Regions from separate parts of the Evansella cellulosilytica DSM 2522 genome, predicted to be linked through region 2. Evidence: a T-box and tRNA genes for the amino acid it is inferred to sense, from the RefSeq annotation. Region 2 holds a T-box; the other holds one or more tRNA genes.

Region 1 (7,257 bases), 2.3 Mb from region 2:
ATACTCCTCTTCCTGATTTTCACTTAATAGGAGGAAGGTTGCCTGAATTAGTTCCTCATCGTCAAACTTTCCAGCAGGAAAAATATATGACAATTCGTTAAATTGCAACTTCAAATTAACAACTTGATCTTCCGTGTAGGCATCTTTGTATGTAAATCTACTGAAAGGATAGATCTGACCAGGTAATTGACTTTCAACTAAACCTAAACTTGCACTTATCAGCGTATGGTACCCATCCTCCATGATATAACCTAGATTATTAGTATCAACACCGTCAACCAAAAAATTCTTAACGTTTACTTCACGTACATAATCAATTCGGGATTCAGTGGCATACATCCCATCACCATACTCATACACTACCTCCTCTGGTTCACTGTTTGTTTCCACACCAATCATTTCCCTTATCTTTTGTGTCTCATCAGCTACATCATCTTTACGATATTCCTCTCTCTCTTCGTCTTCTTCAACGACTAGAGCGTCTGTCTGATTACTATTGCTAGGAGAAAAGGAGCCTGTTTGGTAGTAATGAAAAACTAAGACAAATAGAATTGCAGAAGAAGTGAGTAAGACTACTGATGGTTTTAACCAAGTTCCCAGGAAGCTATTCCTCCCTGCTCCACTTTTATTTTTTATTATATGTAAAACTTGTTTTGAGTTTTTTGCATTAAATGGATTACTAGAAAACTTCGTTTCCTTTAAAGCTCGTTTAATATCCTTCTTATTAAATTGACTCATAAGTAATCCCCCTTGAAGATAATACTTCTTTCAATCTTCTTCGTGCCCTCTGCAAACGACTCTTTAACGTTGATACATTCTCTCCGAGTAGTTCTCCCATCTCCGTTAATGATAGATCTTCATAGTAAAAAAGAATGATAACTTCCCTGTACTTAATTGGTAATATGAAAATGCACTCTGCCAACTCTTTATCCATCGATTTTTGAATAATATTATCTTCTGGTGTTCTGTCGGTTATTAATCTATCAATTACACCCATAATGACAACTCTTTTAAAATATGTTTTCCTCAAATAATCTTTCGATTTATTCATTGTAATCTTATACAACCATGTTTTAATAGATGATCGGTTTTCAAAAAGATGATAACTATTTAAGATCTTGATAAATACATCCTGAACAATATCTTCCGCAGTACTCCAATTTTTCACATAGGTGTATGAGACATTCACAAGAGCCTCATAATATTGATTAATAAGTACTTCAAGAAAAACATCATCCATTGTATCTTGCCTATTTAAGACAGACACATAGCCCTCCCCCTCTCCCAATACTTTCAATCCACCTCTTTGACGAAATTTGACATGATTCGGATGCACTAATTCTATAATTTCTATTTATATTTTAGTAGTCTTAGCTTTTCGAAAAGGTTGGATAGTTCTTTTTGTCCAAATACTATGTATAAACACTACTTATAGTAAGAGCTTCTTATCATTAACTTAATATAAACAAAGTGCACGCCCCCAAAGTACTGTATAGGAGGGCGGGGACTTTAAATCAGCAACGCAACTCTACTCTATTTTTCAGCCGAGGGTAATTATAAATGACCTGCTGTCACTTTAGTTATGTAAATTAACCCATATCTTTTTAGCTATTTCAAGACACTCTTCAAGGGGAAAATCCCTACCAAACGAATCATCAAAAATGTCTTTAATAACTTCTGCCACTTCAATTTCATCTTGGCAGCGTGATATTTCTTTCGTTATACGCTCGATCTCAAATTCGTACTCATCATCAGGAGCTCCCATTTCTAAAAGTAGTTCTGGATCCCAATTATTCACGTGCTTAGTTACAACATTGTTAGCCGATCTTTCCATATTAATCTCCTCCTTATAGGCAATTAATACACATCCTTGTGGAAAATGTGTGTAAATCGCCCCCTTTTCCATGTTATACTCGAAAACATAAAAAAACTCATAAACATTGATATATCAACATTTATGAGTTAACTGGTTATTTTAATATTAACGTATATTATTTATATGGTACCGGTGGTCGGGGTCGAACCGACACTCCGTGAGGAACACGATTTTGAGTCGTGCGCGTCTGCCAATTCCGCCACACCGGCTAAAAAGCCTCATTGAATAGCTATAGCTTGTCTAATTTAAATGGTGCCGAGGGCCGGACTTGAACCGGCACGGTAGTCACCTACCGCAGGATTTTAAGTCCTGTGTGTCTGCCAATTCCACCACCCCGGCAGGACTTATTGCTAAAAAATATGCTATTCATGGAGGCGGCACCCGGATTCGAACCGGGGGATAAGGGTTTTGCAGACCCGTGCCTTACCACTTGGCTATGCCGCCAATAAATGGAGCGGAAGACGAGATTCGAACTCGCGACCCCCACCTTGGCAAGGTGGTGTTCTACCACTGAACTACTCCCGCAAAATAATGGCTGGGCTAGCAGGATTCGAACCTGCGCATGACGGAATCAAAATCCGTTGCCTTACCGCTTGGCTATAGCCCATTAAAAAATATGGGGCGGCTGATGGGAATCGAACCCACGAATGCCGGAACCACAATCCGGTGCGTTAACCACTTCGCCACAACCGCCATAATCTTCAGTTGTTATACTCTGGCAGGGGCAGTAGGAATCGAACCCACACTGGAGGTTTTGGAGACCTCTGTTCTACCGTTAAACTATGCCCCTAAAACGGTAGTAAAAATAAATGGTGGAGGGGGACGGATTCGAACCGCCGAACCCTGAGGGAGCGGATTTACAGTCCGCCGCGTTTAGCCACTTCGCTACCCCTCCGAGAGAGACAATTATTATGTTACAAAAAGTTTTAATAATAGTCAAGGGAAAAATTTAATTACTGGTGCTGGCCAGAGGACTTGAACCCCCAACCTACTGATTACAAGTCAGTTGCTCTACCAATTGAGCTAGGCCAGCAAATATAAAATGGTGGCTCGGGACGGAATCGAACCGCCGACACATGGATTTTCAGTCCATTGCTCTACCGACTGAGCTACCGAGCCATTTTCATTTGTACTCTAATACTTAATAAAAAATGGCGGTCCCGACGGGAATCGAACCCGCGATCTCCTGCGTGACAGGCAGGCATGTTAACCGCTACACCACGGGACCTAAATATTAGTACTTATTTTTTATAACAATGTTTGTTTATCTTCTGTTAAAAATTTGGTTGCGGGGGGCGGATTTGAACCACCGACCTTCGGGTTATGAGCCCGACGAGCTACCAGACTGCTCCACCCCGCGACGTTATAAAGATTACGGATGTTGTAATACTTTGTAGTTTCTTACTGTCTCTTCCTCTTCTAGCTACGCTTTGAAGTTTATGCGTCGAGACAACTCGTAGTTAATTCGACGATGTTCTGCTCGTTGCTCCACCCCGCGACGTTATAAAGATTACGGATGTTGTATTGAACTTTCACTTGATCTGTATTTAAAAACTGAATCATTATATCTCATACATTTGTAATGTATGTTCTCACAAATAATAATGTGAAGAAAAATTGATGGTGGAGGATGACGGGATCGAACCGCCGACCCCCTGCTTGTAAGGCAGGTGCTCTCCCAGCTGAGCTAATCCTCCGCAGCGTTGATGATGCTATTTCAGGGAAGTCCCTGTCTCTTCCTCTACTAGTAATGCTCTGTGGTTTTATCCGTCGAGACAACTCGTAGTTGTTTCAATGAAGTTTCGCTCGTAGCTGAGCTAATCCTCCGCAGTATCCGAATAATTAATTGGTGACCCGTACGGGATTCGAACCCGTGTTACCGCCGTGAAAGGGCGGTGTCTTAACCACTTGACCAACGGGCCAGATGTTTTTCTGGCGGAGAGCGAGGGATTTGAACCCTCGAGACGGCTCTAAACCGCCTACACGATTTCCAATCGTGCTCCTTCGGCCACTCGGACAGCTCTCCTTATGGCTCCACAGGTAGGACTCGAACCTACGACCGATCGGTTAACAGCCGATTGCTCTACCAACTGAGCTACTGTGGAATATAAGCGCCCAGCAACGTCCTACTTTCACAGGGGGAAACCCCCAACTATCATCGGCGCTGGAGAGCTTAACTACCGTGTTCGGCATGGGAACGGGTGTGACCTCTCCGCTATCGTCACTGGACTATTTATGAGAGTTTATCCTCTCAAAACTAGATAACATTTTCTGATTAAATGATCGTCTTAATAAAGTTTGGTTAAGCCCTCGATCGATTAGTATCTCTCAGCTTCACATGTCGCCATGCTTCCACATGAGACCTATCAACCTCATCATCTCTGAGGGATCTTACTCACTTACGTGATGGGAAATCTCATCTTGAGGGGGGCTTCATGCTTAGATGCTTTCAGCACTTATCCCTTCCACACGTAGCTACCCAGCTATGCTCCTGGCGGAACAACTGGTACACCAGCGGTGTGTCCATCCCGGTCCTCTCGTACTAAGGACAGCTCCTCTCAAATTTCCTACGCCTGCGACGGATAGGGACCGAACTGTCTCACGACGTTCTGAACCCAGCTCGCGTACCGCTTTAATGGGCGAACAGCCCAACCCTTGGGACCTACTTCAGCCCCAGGATGCGATGAGCCGACATCGAGGTGCCAAACCTCCCCGTCGATGTGGACTCTTGGGGGAGATTAGCCTGTTATCCCCAGGGTAGCTTTTATCCGTTGAGCGACGGCCCTTCCATACGGTGCCGCCGGATCACTAAGCCCGACTTTCGTCCCTGCTCGACCTGTATGTCTCGCAGTCAAGCTCCCTTATGCCTTTGCACTCTACGAATGATTTCCAACCATTCTGAGGGAACCTTTGGGCGCCTCCGTTACTTTTTAGGAGGCGACCGCCCCAGTCAAACTGCCCACCTGACACTGTCCCTGATCCGGATTACGGACCGAGGTTAGAATTCCAGTACAACCAGGGTAGTATCCCACCGACGCCTCCACCGAAGCTAGCGCTCCGGCTTCCAAGGCTCCTACCTATCCTGTACAAGTTGTACCAAAATCCAATATCAAGCTACAGTAAAGCTCCATGGGGTCTTTCCGTCCTGTCGCAGGTAACCTGCATCTTCACAGGTAATATAATTTCACCGGGTCTCTCGTTGAGACAGTGCCCAAATCGTTGCACCTTTCGTGCGGGTCGGAACTTACCCGACAAGGAATTTCGCTACCTTAGGACCGTTATAGTTACGGCCGCCGTTTACTGGGGCTTCAATTCAGAGCTTCTCCCGAAGGATAACCCCTCCTCTTAACCTTCCAGCACCGGGCAGGTGTCAGCCCCTATACTTCGCCTTACGGCTTGGCAGAGACCTGTGTTTTTGATAAACAGTCGTTTGGGCCTATTCACTGCGGCTCTCTCGGGCATACACCCTAATAGAGCACCCCTTCTCCCGAAGTTACGGGGTCATTTTGCCGAGTTCCTTAACGAGAGTTCTCCCGCGCGTCTTAGAATTCTCTTCCCGCCTACCTGTGTCGGTTTGCGGTACGGGCACCAGTCACCTCGCTAGAGGCTTTTCTTGGCAGTGTAGGATCAGGAACTTCGGTACTATAATTTCCCTCGCGATCACAGCTCAGCCTTATGACAAGCGGATTTGCCTACTTGTCAGCCTCACTGCTTCGACGCACATATCCATCAGTGCGCTTACCCTACCTTCCTGCGTCCCCCCGTTGCTCAAACGGTGACGTGGTGGTACAGGAATTTCAACCTGTTTGCCATCGCCTACGCCTTTCGGCCTCGGCTTAGGTCCCGACTTACCCTGAGCGGACGAGCCTTCCTCAGGAAACCTTAGGCTTTCGACGGAGGGGATTCTCACCCCTCTTTTCGCTACTCATACCGGCATTCTCACTTCCAAGCGCTCCACATGTCCTTCCGGTCATGCTTCAACGCCCTTGGAACGCTCCCCTACCACTGTCCGTAAGGACAATCCATAGCTTCGGTGATACGTTTAGCCCCGGTACATTTTCGGCGCAGAGTCACTCGACCAGTGAGCTATTACGCACTCTTTCAATGGTGGCTGCTTCTAAGCCAACATCCTGGTTGTCTAAGCAACTCCACATCCTTCTCCACTTAACGTATACTTTGGGACCTTAGCTGATGGTCTGGGCTGTTTCCCTCTTGACTACGGATCTTAGCACTCGCAGTCTGACTCCCGAGGATAAGTAAATGGCATTCGGAGTTTGACTGAATTCGGTAATCCTGTGGGGACCCCTAGTCCAATCAGTGCTCTACCTCCAATACTCTCACCTCGAGGCTAGCCCTAAAGCTATTTCGGGGAGAACCAGCTATTTCCGTGTTCGATTGGCATTTCACCCCTACCCACACCTCATCCCCGCACTTTTCAACGTGCGTGGGTTCGGGCCTCCATCCAGTGTTACCTGGACTTCACCCTGGACATGGGTAGATCACACGGTTTCGGGTCTACAACAACGTACTATGGCGCCCTATTCAGACTCGCTTTCGCTGCGGCTCCGTCTCTTCAACTTAACCTCGCACGTTATCGTAACTCGCCGGTTCATTCTACAAAAGGCACGCTGTCACCCATTAACGGGCTCCAACTACTTGTAGGCACACGGTTTCAGGATCTCTTTCACTCCCCTCCCGGGGTGCTTTTCACCTTTCCCTCACGGTACTGGTTCACTATCGGTCACTAGGGAGTATTTAGCCTTGGGAGATGGTCCTCCCGGATTCCGACGGGGTTTCACGTGTCCCGCCGTACTCAGGATACACTCCGGAGGAAACAACGTTTCGGCTACAGGGCTGTTACCTTGTCTCGCAGACCTTTCCAGATCGCTTCACCTACGCTGTTTCTTTGTAACTCCGTATGGAGTGTCCTACAACCCCAAGAGGCAAGCCTCTTGGTTTGGGCTAATTCCGTTTCGCTCGCCGCTACTCAGGAAATCGCATTTGCTTTCTCTTCCTCTGGGTACTAAGATGTTTCAGTTCCCCAGGTCTGCCTTCTCATACCCTATGTATTCAGGTATGGATACCATCCCATTACGGATGGTGGGTTCCCCCATTCGGAAATCTCCGGATCAAAGCTTACTTACAGCTCCCCGAAGCATATCGGTGTTCGTCCCGTCCTTCATCGGCTCCTAGTGCCAAGGCATTCACCGTGCGCCCTTTCTAGCTTAACCACTAAAAAGTGTGGCGTCTTACATTCGCCTTAACTAAGACACACAGTTGATTTCGTTAGAAGAATAGACTTCTATTGATATCTACTGGTGATCATTTAAATCAGTTTTTGTTATCTAGTTTTCAAAGGACAAATTCAAAACGCGTAAGCG
Region 2 (7,257 bases):
TATGCGCATATAAGTATATACCCGCTTCCTCCTGTGACATCAGTTTTTCACTTAATGAATCTGCTTGCTCGTGTTGTGGGACAACATCAAAGAGACTTGATGGTGTAGCATGAAAACAATGAATATTTAAATCATTTGAAAATTGTAGAACATGATTAGTCGGTAAATTTTCGAGATATGTAAGGTCGTGACTATCGAGCCTTTCAACAATCCATTCTCGTTCTTTTCTCATCATATTTAATGCATGTTGTGGGACTTCTCCCTCCTGTATTCCTCGAACAACCCATTCATCTGCATTCCCTTTTAACACTGTTGTATTTAACTGTTGTACTAATTGTAGAGATCTTTTCGGTTCAGGACCTCGATAACAAATATCTCCAAGGACGACTATTTTGTCTACCTGCTTCCTTTCAATGTCGTGTAGAACAGCTTCTAACGCAGTCGCATTACCATGAATATCCGAAATAAAAGCAATTTTCATTGTAGTAGCTCCTCCTTTTTATAATAGGCACTGTTAAAGGCTAGTGTTGATTATCACGGGTGCAAACCCCATGAAGCGAAAATCAACAACAAAGTTTAACAAAGCTTTATGATAAATGACTTTAATCGATCGATATACATACAAGGGTTATTTAAAAAAGCCTTCAGGAGCTATAAAGACTCCTGAAGACTTTGTGTTCTCTTCCTTACGACCGGAGTGTCGCTCCTAGTTTTTCCTCTAATCCTTTTAGCACATTTTCATGTACCTTCGTGACTTCTTCATCCGTTAACGTTTTCTCAGGATCTTGATATCGTAGAGAAAATGCTAATGATTTTTTTCCAGCATCTAAATGCTCACCTTGATACACGTCAAATAATGCAACATTTTTAAGTAGAGGTCCACCGAATTCTACAATAACTTTTTCAACCTCACCCGCTTGTGTTGATTCCGTTACTACAAGTGCAATGTCACGATCAATTGCTGGGAATCTTGGGATAGCATTATACCGAATTTCTTCTGTTTCTATATTTACTAGCTTTGTAAAGTTTAATTCAAACACATATGTTTCGTGTAATGACCATTCTTTAGCAACAGTTGGGTGCACTTGACCAATGACTCCAACATCAGTACCTGAAACTTTGAGCTTAGCCGTTCTACCAGGATGGAAACCTTCTACTTCCGTTTGGACAAATTCTGCCTTCTCTAGTACGTTCAGCTGTGCTAACAATCCTTCAACGATCCCTTTAGCTACGAAGAAATCAACAGGCTTTTTCTCTCCTTGCCAGCTATGTTCATGCCAAAGACCCATTATCGCACCTGAAACGAAGGTCGTTTCTGTAGGCTGCTTCGTAATCGTCTCCTCATCTGTTTGAAAAACAGAACCAACCTCATATAAACGAACTTCTTGCATGCTTCGGTTCTTATTATGACTTAACGCATCAAGTAAATGTGGGATAAGTGTTGTGCGAAGTGCACTGCGCTCTTCACTCATAGGTAGTGCTACATTTACTCTGTTACTGCTTTCTTTTGTAAAGAACGATTCCTTCTCTGCCGTAGTTAAGGAGTAGCTTACAGCTTCATGCAAACCTGCATTTTCAAGAAAACGACGAACTTTACGTTTTTTCACCTGAATAGTAGTTAATCCACCAGGTGTTGTCGCTGTGTTTGGAAGCGTAGTTGGAATATTATCATAACCATATAGCCTTGCAACTTCTTCTATCACATCAGCTTCTATTACTATATCCTGCCTCCGAGTAGGTGCAGTAATTGTAAATACGCCATTTTCTTCTTCATAAGGAAACTGTAATTTATCCATAATGCCTTCTACCGTATTAGCATCAATATTCGTTCCTAGAAGTGCATTTATTTTTTCAAGTGATATTTCCACCACATTCGGCTTCGCATCGAGCTCATCAAACTCAACAACGCCAGAAAGAACTGTTCCACCTGCTAATTCGGCGATCATTGCAGCTGCTCGAAGACCAGCCTCTCTCACGCGATTTGGGTCTACCCCTTTTTCAAAACGTGCACTAGCATCGCTGCGAAGACCTAACTCTCTCGATGCTTTTCTAATTGTAGAACCATGAAAATATGCAGCTTCTAATAAAATGTTTGTCGTTTCATTATCAACTTCCGAAGTAGCGCCGCCCATCACTCCCGCTAAAGCTACTGGATCACTACCGTTAGTAATAGCTAAATAGTCTGTCGTAAGCGTTCTTTCAACGTCATCAAGCGTTGTTATTTTTTCTCCCGCCACTGCGCGTCTTACGAGTACTTCCTTTGATCCTAACCGATCATAGTCAAAAGAATGTAGTGGTTGCCCGTATTCTAATAGCACATAGTTCGTTACGTCAACTACGTTGTTATGTGGACGAATACCCGCTGCCATTAATCTCGATTGCAGCCAGAGTGGAGAAGGCTCAATCTTTACATCTTTAATTACAATTGCCCCGTAATATGGGCTATCCGTCTTTGCATCCACGTTTACTGAAATGTATTCGTCCGCTTTTTCACTCGCCTCATTCACAGAAAAACGAGGTAGTTTTACGTCTCGCCCTAAAATAGCACCTACCTCATATGCAACACCTAATAAACTTAAGCAATCAGCCCTGTTAGGTGTTAAATCTAATTCTAAAACGTGATCATCTAAATTTAATAATGGTATTGCATCTGTTCCTGGTGGTAATTCTGTTGGGAAATTGTAAATGCCTTCAGCATATTCCTTGGCTACTGTTTTCCCTTCAAAACCAAGCTCTTGCAACGAGCAAATCATCCCTTCCGATGTTTGACCACGTAGCTTTGCTCGCTTTATTTTCACTCCACCTGGAAGTCTAGCACCAACTTTTGCAACGACGACATATTGACCTTTGCCAACGTTTGCAGCACCACATACGATTTGCGTAAGTTCTTCTTCCCCAATATCGACTTGACAGAGGTTGAGCTTATCCGCTTCTGGATGCTTCTCACAATCAACTACTTTACCTACAACGATGTTCTTGACCCCTTGATTCATTGCATGAACAATATCTACCTCAACACCACTTCTTGTCAGCTTCTCTGCTACTTCCTGCGGTGTTAAATCATCAATTTCAATATAATCCTTTAACCATTTATAAGATACAAGCACAGCTGTTCCTCCTTCGATTAAACTCTCTTAAATTGAGATAAAAATCTCGTATCGTTCGTATAGAAATGGCGAATATCATCAACGCCATATTTTAACATCGCAAATCGCTCAACACCCATACCAAAAGCAAAACCAGTATACTTTTCAGGATCAAATCCACTCATACGTAACACATTTGGGTGGACCATTCCTGAACCTAATACTTCAATCCATCCTGTCTGCTTACACGTTCTACAACCGTCTCCCCCACAAATCGCACATGACACGTCTAACTCTGCTGAAGGTTCAGTGAATGGAAAAAAGCTAGGACGAAGACGTATTTCTCTTCCCTCACCAAAGTACTTTTTCACGAACTGCTCGAAAATCCCTTTTAAATCACTCATGCGAATACCTTCATCTACAACTAATCCTTCTATTTGCATAAATTGATGCGAGTGCGTCGCGTCGTCTTCATCTCGACGATACACCTTTCCTGGACAGATTATTTTTACTGGACCACGCCCTTCATGCTTTTCCATCGTTCTCGTTTGAACTGGTGACGTCTGTGTTCGCAATAATAAATCGTTAGTAATAAAAAATGTATCTTGCATATCCCTTGCCGGATGATCTTTCGGTAAGTTTAATGATTCAAAATTATAATAATCAGTTTCTACTTCTGGCCCTTCAGCAACAGTAAAGCCCATCCCGATAAAAATATCCTCAATTGTTTCCACAACAGATGTTAGTGGATGTCTGCTACCTTTATTTATCGGACGACCTGGCAATGTTACATCAATGCTCTCGCTTTTTAACTTTTCTGTTAATGCTGCTTCTTCTAGTTTTTGTTCCTTTTCCTCTATAACCGTTGCAACAGCCTCACGCACTTCGTTAGCTGCCTGTCCAACTTTAGGACGCTCATCTGCGGAAAGCTTGCCCATTCCTTTTAATACTTCAGTTATAGGCCCTTTTTTCCCTAAATAAGACACCCTTAAATCCTTTAATTCTTTTATCGTCGTTGCTTCATTTGCTTTAGTGATTGCTTCATCTTTTAGTTGCTGTAGACGATCTATCATATCCTCTTCCTCCTTTATATTAGAAACATGGTTACATGTTTAATAGTAATGAAAATATAAAAAAAGCCTTCATTCCCTGAAAGGGACGAAAGCTCGCGGTACCACCCTTGTTAATGATTACAAATGTATTCATTCACTCATACGAAGATAACGGACTCCAAGGCCGGATCACCTTCACAAAATAGAAAACTATTCTGTGCTCCAGTGTCAACTCAAGAGTGAATTCAGCTGTATCCTTCATAAAAATGCTCACAGTCTAAGGCATTTTCTCCCTGGATGAGAACGTATCAGCGTACTACTCTCCTTCATCGTCTTTCCATTATTAACTAGCTGTTATTTTTCCTAATTATTATATATGTTTTTATTTTGTTCCGCAACAGCTATAACATTATTATCTTATCCTCTTAAATGATAAAGTAAAATCCCAGTTGCAATACTAACATTTAATGATTCAGCTTTCCCGTGTATCGGAATATATAAATTTTGATCTGTCATTTCTAGTAGTGTATCTTCCACACCACTTCCTTCATTTCCAACGATTAGCGCAAAATTATCTTGCGGTTGGATCGCATTATATGTACTTCCTTGTAAACTTGTTCCAAAGACAGGGATATTCTTTTCTTTACAAATCTGAACAGCTTCTTTTAAATCCATTCGTTGTACCGGCAAGTGAAAAATAGATCCTTGTGTTGCTCGAATGACTTTTCCGTTAAACGGGTCAACAGTACCTTCTCCTAGTACAACACCGTTTATGCCTGCAGCATCAGCAGTACGAATAATAGCTCCCACGTTACCAGGGTCTTGGAGACCATCTAAAAATAAAAACTTCCCTCTCTCCAAAGGTACATTTTTATTATCTGGTAATTCACAAATAGCAACAAACCCTTGTGGTGTCTCAGTTTCACATATTTCTTTCATTACTTTATTTGTTACGAACACTTGTGGAACATTAGATACTTTCCACTCTACAGGAATTTCTTTGTCAACATCTATAACAAGCTCTTTCATATGTATAAAAGCTTTTAATGCTTCTTCAATAAGATGTACTCCTTCAACTAAAAATAAGCCTGTTTTTTCTCTACCTTTTCTAGAGTGCAGCTTTTTCCAGGTCTTCACCCTTGGATTACTCGTTGATTCTATCGGGTCCATATTAACAATTCCTCCCCACACTTCATACGCTCATATATAATTACGAGATCAGTAATTGAAAACATTCTCAATTTTTACCTTTTTATTACATATTCATACGTCCTATCACTCATACTATAACAGAAATAAATCACTTGTTGTGGTAAAAAGTTGATTCATAACGAAAGGGAGATGACAATGAGTTTTAATTTACGTGGTGCAATCTTACAAAACGTATCAGGAAATAGCGCTCAAGAAGTGGAAGAAACCATTTTAGATGCAGTACAAAGTGGAGAAGAGAAAATGCTTCCTGGGTTAGGGGTTTTATTTGAAGTGTATTGGAAGAATGCTAGTGAAGACGATAAACAACAAGTAATTAATCAAATTTCTAAAGGATTACAATAAGAGGGAGGATGACTCACAAGGTTGATTTTTTGCCTTTCGAGTCATCCTTTATTTCGCTTAGAGGGCACCCTCGTTATGGTTACAAATATTTTCCGCTACTAAAAATAGTACAGTTCTTACTGCTGCTTGTCGTATCATTTATACAAATGAATTTTTTAGTTCTTTCTCTCTAAAACAAATGGTGTCTCTCAACCAACCTCATACGGAACACCATTTGTTTTTATTGTCTTATTATACTTCCCCTAAAAAAAAGACGTTTTTTTTACAACTCAAATGGATAAAGAAGCATATACTGCTTATTTGTTTCTTAAAATCGATCTCTATTATTGGAGGCAACTATGAACAAAATATTTAAAAATATCGTCTTAATCATATCCGTCATTATAGTTATTCTCATTAGTGGATGGGGGTTCCTCTTTCCTTCTCACATGGAAAACACAATGACTTATATTTTATCTTTTGCTATCGATGGCTTTGGATGGTTCTATGTATTGAGTACTGCTGTGTTCATTTCATTTTGTCTTTATTTAGGCTTTGGTCCATATAAACATATGAAACTTGGAAAAGTAAATGACAAACCCGAATACAGTTTTTTTTCATGGATTGGCATGCTATTTGCTGCAGGAATGGGAGTCGGTTTAGTGTTTTGGGGTGTCGCAGAGCCTATGAGCCATTACCATTCTCCTCCACCACATGGTATCACTCCGCATTCACAAGAAGCTGCTGAGGTAGGAATCCTTTATGGGGTATTTCACTGGGGAATCCACCCTTGGGCTGTATATGCAATAGTTGCGCTAGGACTTGCTTTTGCAAAATTTAGAAAAGAGCTCCCAGGATTAATAAGCTCTGCTTTTTATCCCATTATAGGTGAACGAATACATGGTCCTATAGGCAAATCGATCGACATCGTTGCCATTATTGGAACGACTATCGGTATCGCTACCTCTTTCGGTCTGAGTACTTTACAAATAAGCGGAGGGCTTAACGAATTAATTGGTATAGAAAACAGTATATTCCTTCAATTATCGATCGTCTCTGTCATTACAGTCGTTTTTATAGTATCTGTTGTGACTGGAATAAACCGTGGGATGAAGTATTTAAGTATCACAAACTTATATATTGCTTGTTTTTTATTGCTCGCCGTCCTATTTTTAGGACCAACTTTATTTATTTTAGAGCATTTCACAAAAACATTGGGAAGCTATATTAGTGGGTTTATAGCATTAACTTATAGTACTACTCCATATACAGATAATGAATGGATCGGAAATTGGACTTTCTTTTACTGGGCATGGGTCATTTCTTGGAGCCCGTTCGTCGGAACATTTATTGCTAGAATTTCGAGAGGAAGAAGTTTGCAGCAATTCATTATAGGTGTTCTTTTTATACCGACGATTGTAACAGTTTTTTGGTTTGTTACATTTGGTGGTTCCGGTATATTCTTGGAAATGAATGAAGACATCTCTATGTCTGAACAAATTTATTCAAGTCCTGAAACTGGTTTATTTTTAGTGCTGAGCGAGCTTCCATTCGGATTAATATTAAGTCTCATTGCATTAGTACTG

The links. The T-box of region 2 lies ahead of pheS (phenylalanine--tRNA ligase subunit alpha). A T-box ahead of a tRNA ligase gene usually reads a tRNA of that ligase, here a tRNA-Phe.
Region 1: it encodes a tRNA-Phe, which carries the amino acid that the T-box ahead of pheS (phenylalanine--tRNA ligase subunit alpha) is inferred to sense. The anticodon was not compared.

The regions. Positions count from the first base shown of each region.
Region 1 is NC_014829.1:1,108,377-1,115,633, reverse strand. It holds gene BCELL_RS05140 (hypothetical protein) at 1-738, opposite strand, end outside; gene BCELL_RS05135 (sigma-70 family RNA polymerase sigma factor) at 725-1,267, opposite strand; gene BCELL_RS05130 (DUF1871 family protein) at 1,577-1,834, opposite strand; tRNA gene BCELL_RS05125 (tRNA-Leu) at 2,001-2,085, opposite strand; tRNA gene BCELL_RS05120 (tRNA-Leu) at 2,127-2,215, opposite strand; tRNA gene BCELL_RS05115 (tRNA-Cys) at 2,246-2,320, opposite strand; tRNA gene BCELL_RS05110 (tRNA-Gly) at 2,327-2,401, opposite strand; tRNA gene BCELL_RS05105 (tRNA-Gln) at 2,409-2,483, opposite strand; tRNA gene BCELL_RS05100 (tRNA-His) at 2,494-2,569, opposite strand; tRNA gene BCELL_RS05095 (tRNA-Trp) at 2,593-2,666, opposite strand; tRNA gene BCELL_RS05090 (tRNA-Tyr) at 2,687-2,771, opposite strand; tRNA gene BCELL_RS05085 (tRNA-Thr) at 2,834-2,909, opposite strand; tRNA gene BCELL_RS05080 (tRNA-Phe) at 2,920-2,995, opposite strand; tRNA gene BCELL_RS05075 (tRNA-Asp) at 3,029-3,104, opposite strand; tRNA gene BCELL_RS05070 (tRNA-Met) at 3,160-3,236, opposite strand; tRNA gene BCELL_RS05065 (tRNA-Val) at 3,498-3,573, opposite strand; tRNA gene BCELL_RS05060 (tRNA-Glu) at 3,724-3,798, opposite strand; tRNA gene BCELL_RS05055 (tRNA-Ser) at 3,810-3,902, opposite strand; tRNA gene BCELL_RS05050 (tRNA-Asn) at 3,906-3,981, opposite strand; rRNA gene rrf (5S ribosomal RNA) at 3,990-4,105, opposite strand; rRNA gene BCELL_RS05040 (23S ribosomal RNA) at 4,175-7,107, opposite strand.
Region 2 is NC_014829.1:3,391,503-3,398,759, forward strand. It holds gene BCELL_RS15715 (metallophosphoesterase family protein) at 1-481, opposite strand, end outside; gene pheT (phenylalanine--tRNA ligase subunit beta) at 687-3,107, opposite strand; gene pheS (phenylalanine--tRNA ligase subunit alpha) at 3,125-4,159, opposite strand; T-box leader at 4,238-4,477, opposite strand; gene BCELL_RS15730 (TrmH family RNA methyltransferase) at 4,556-5,308, opposite strand; gene sspI (small acid-soluble spore protein SspI) at 5,486-5,692, shown strand; gene BCELL_RS15740 (BCCT family transporter) at 6,031-7,257, shown strand, end outside.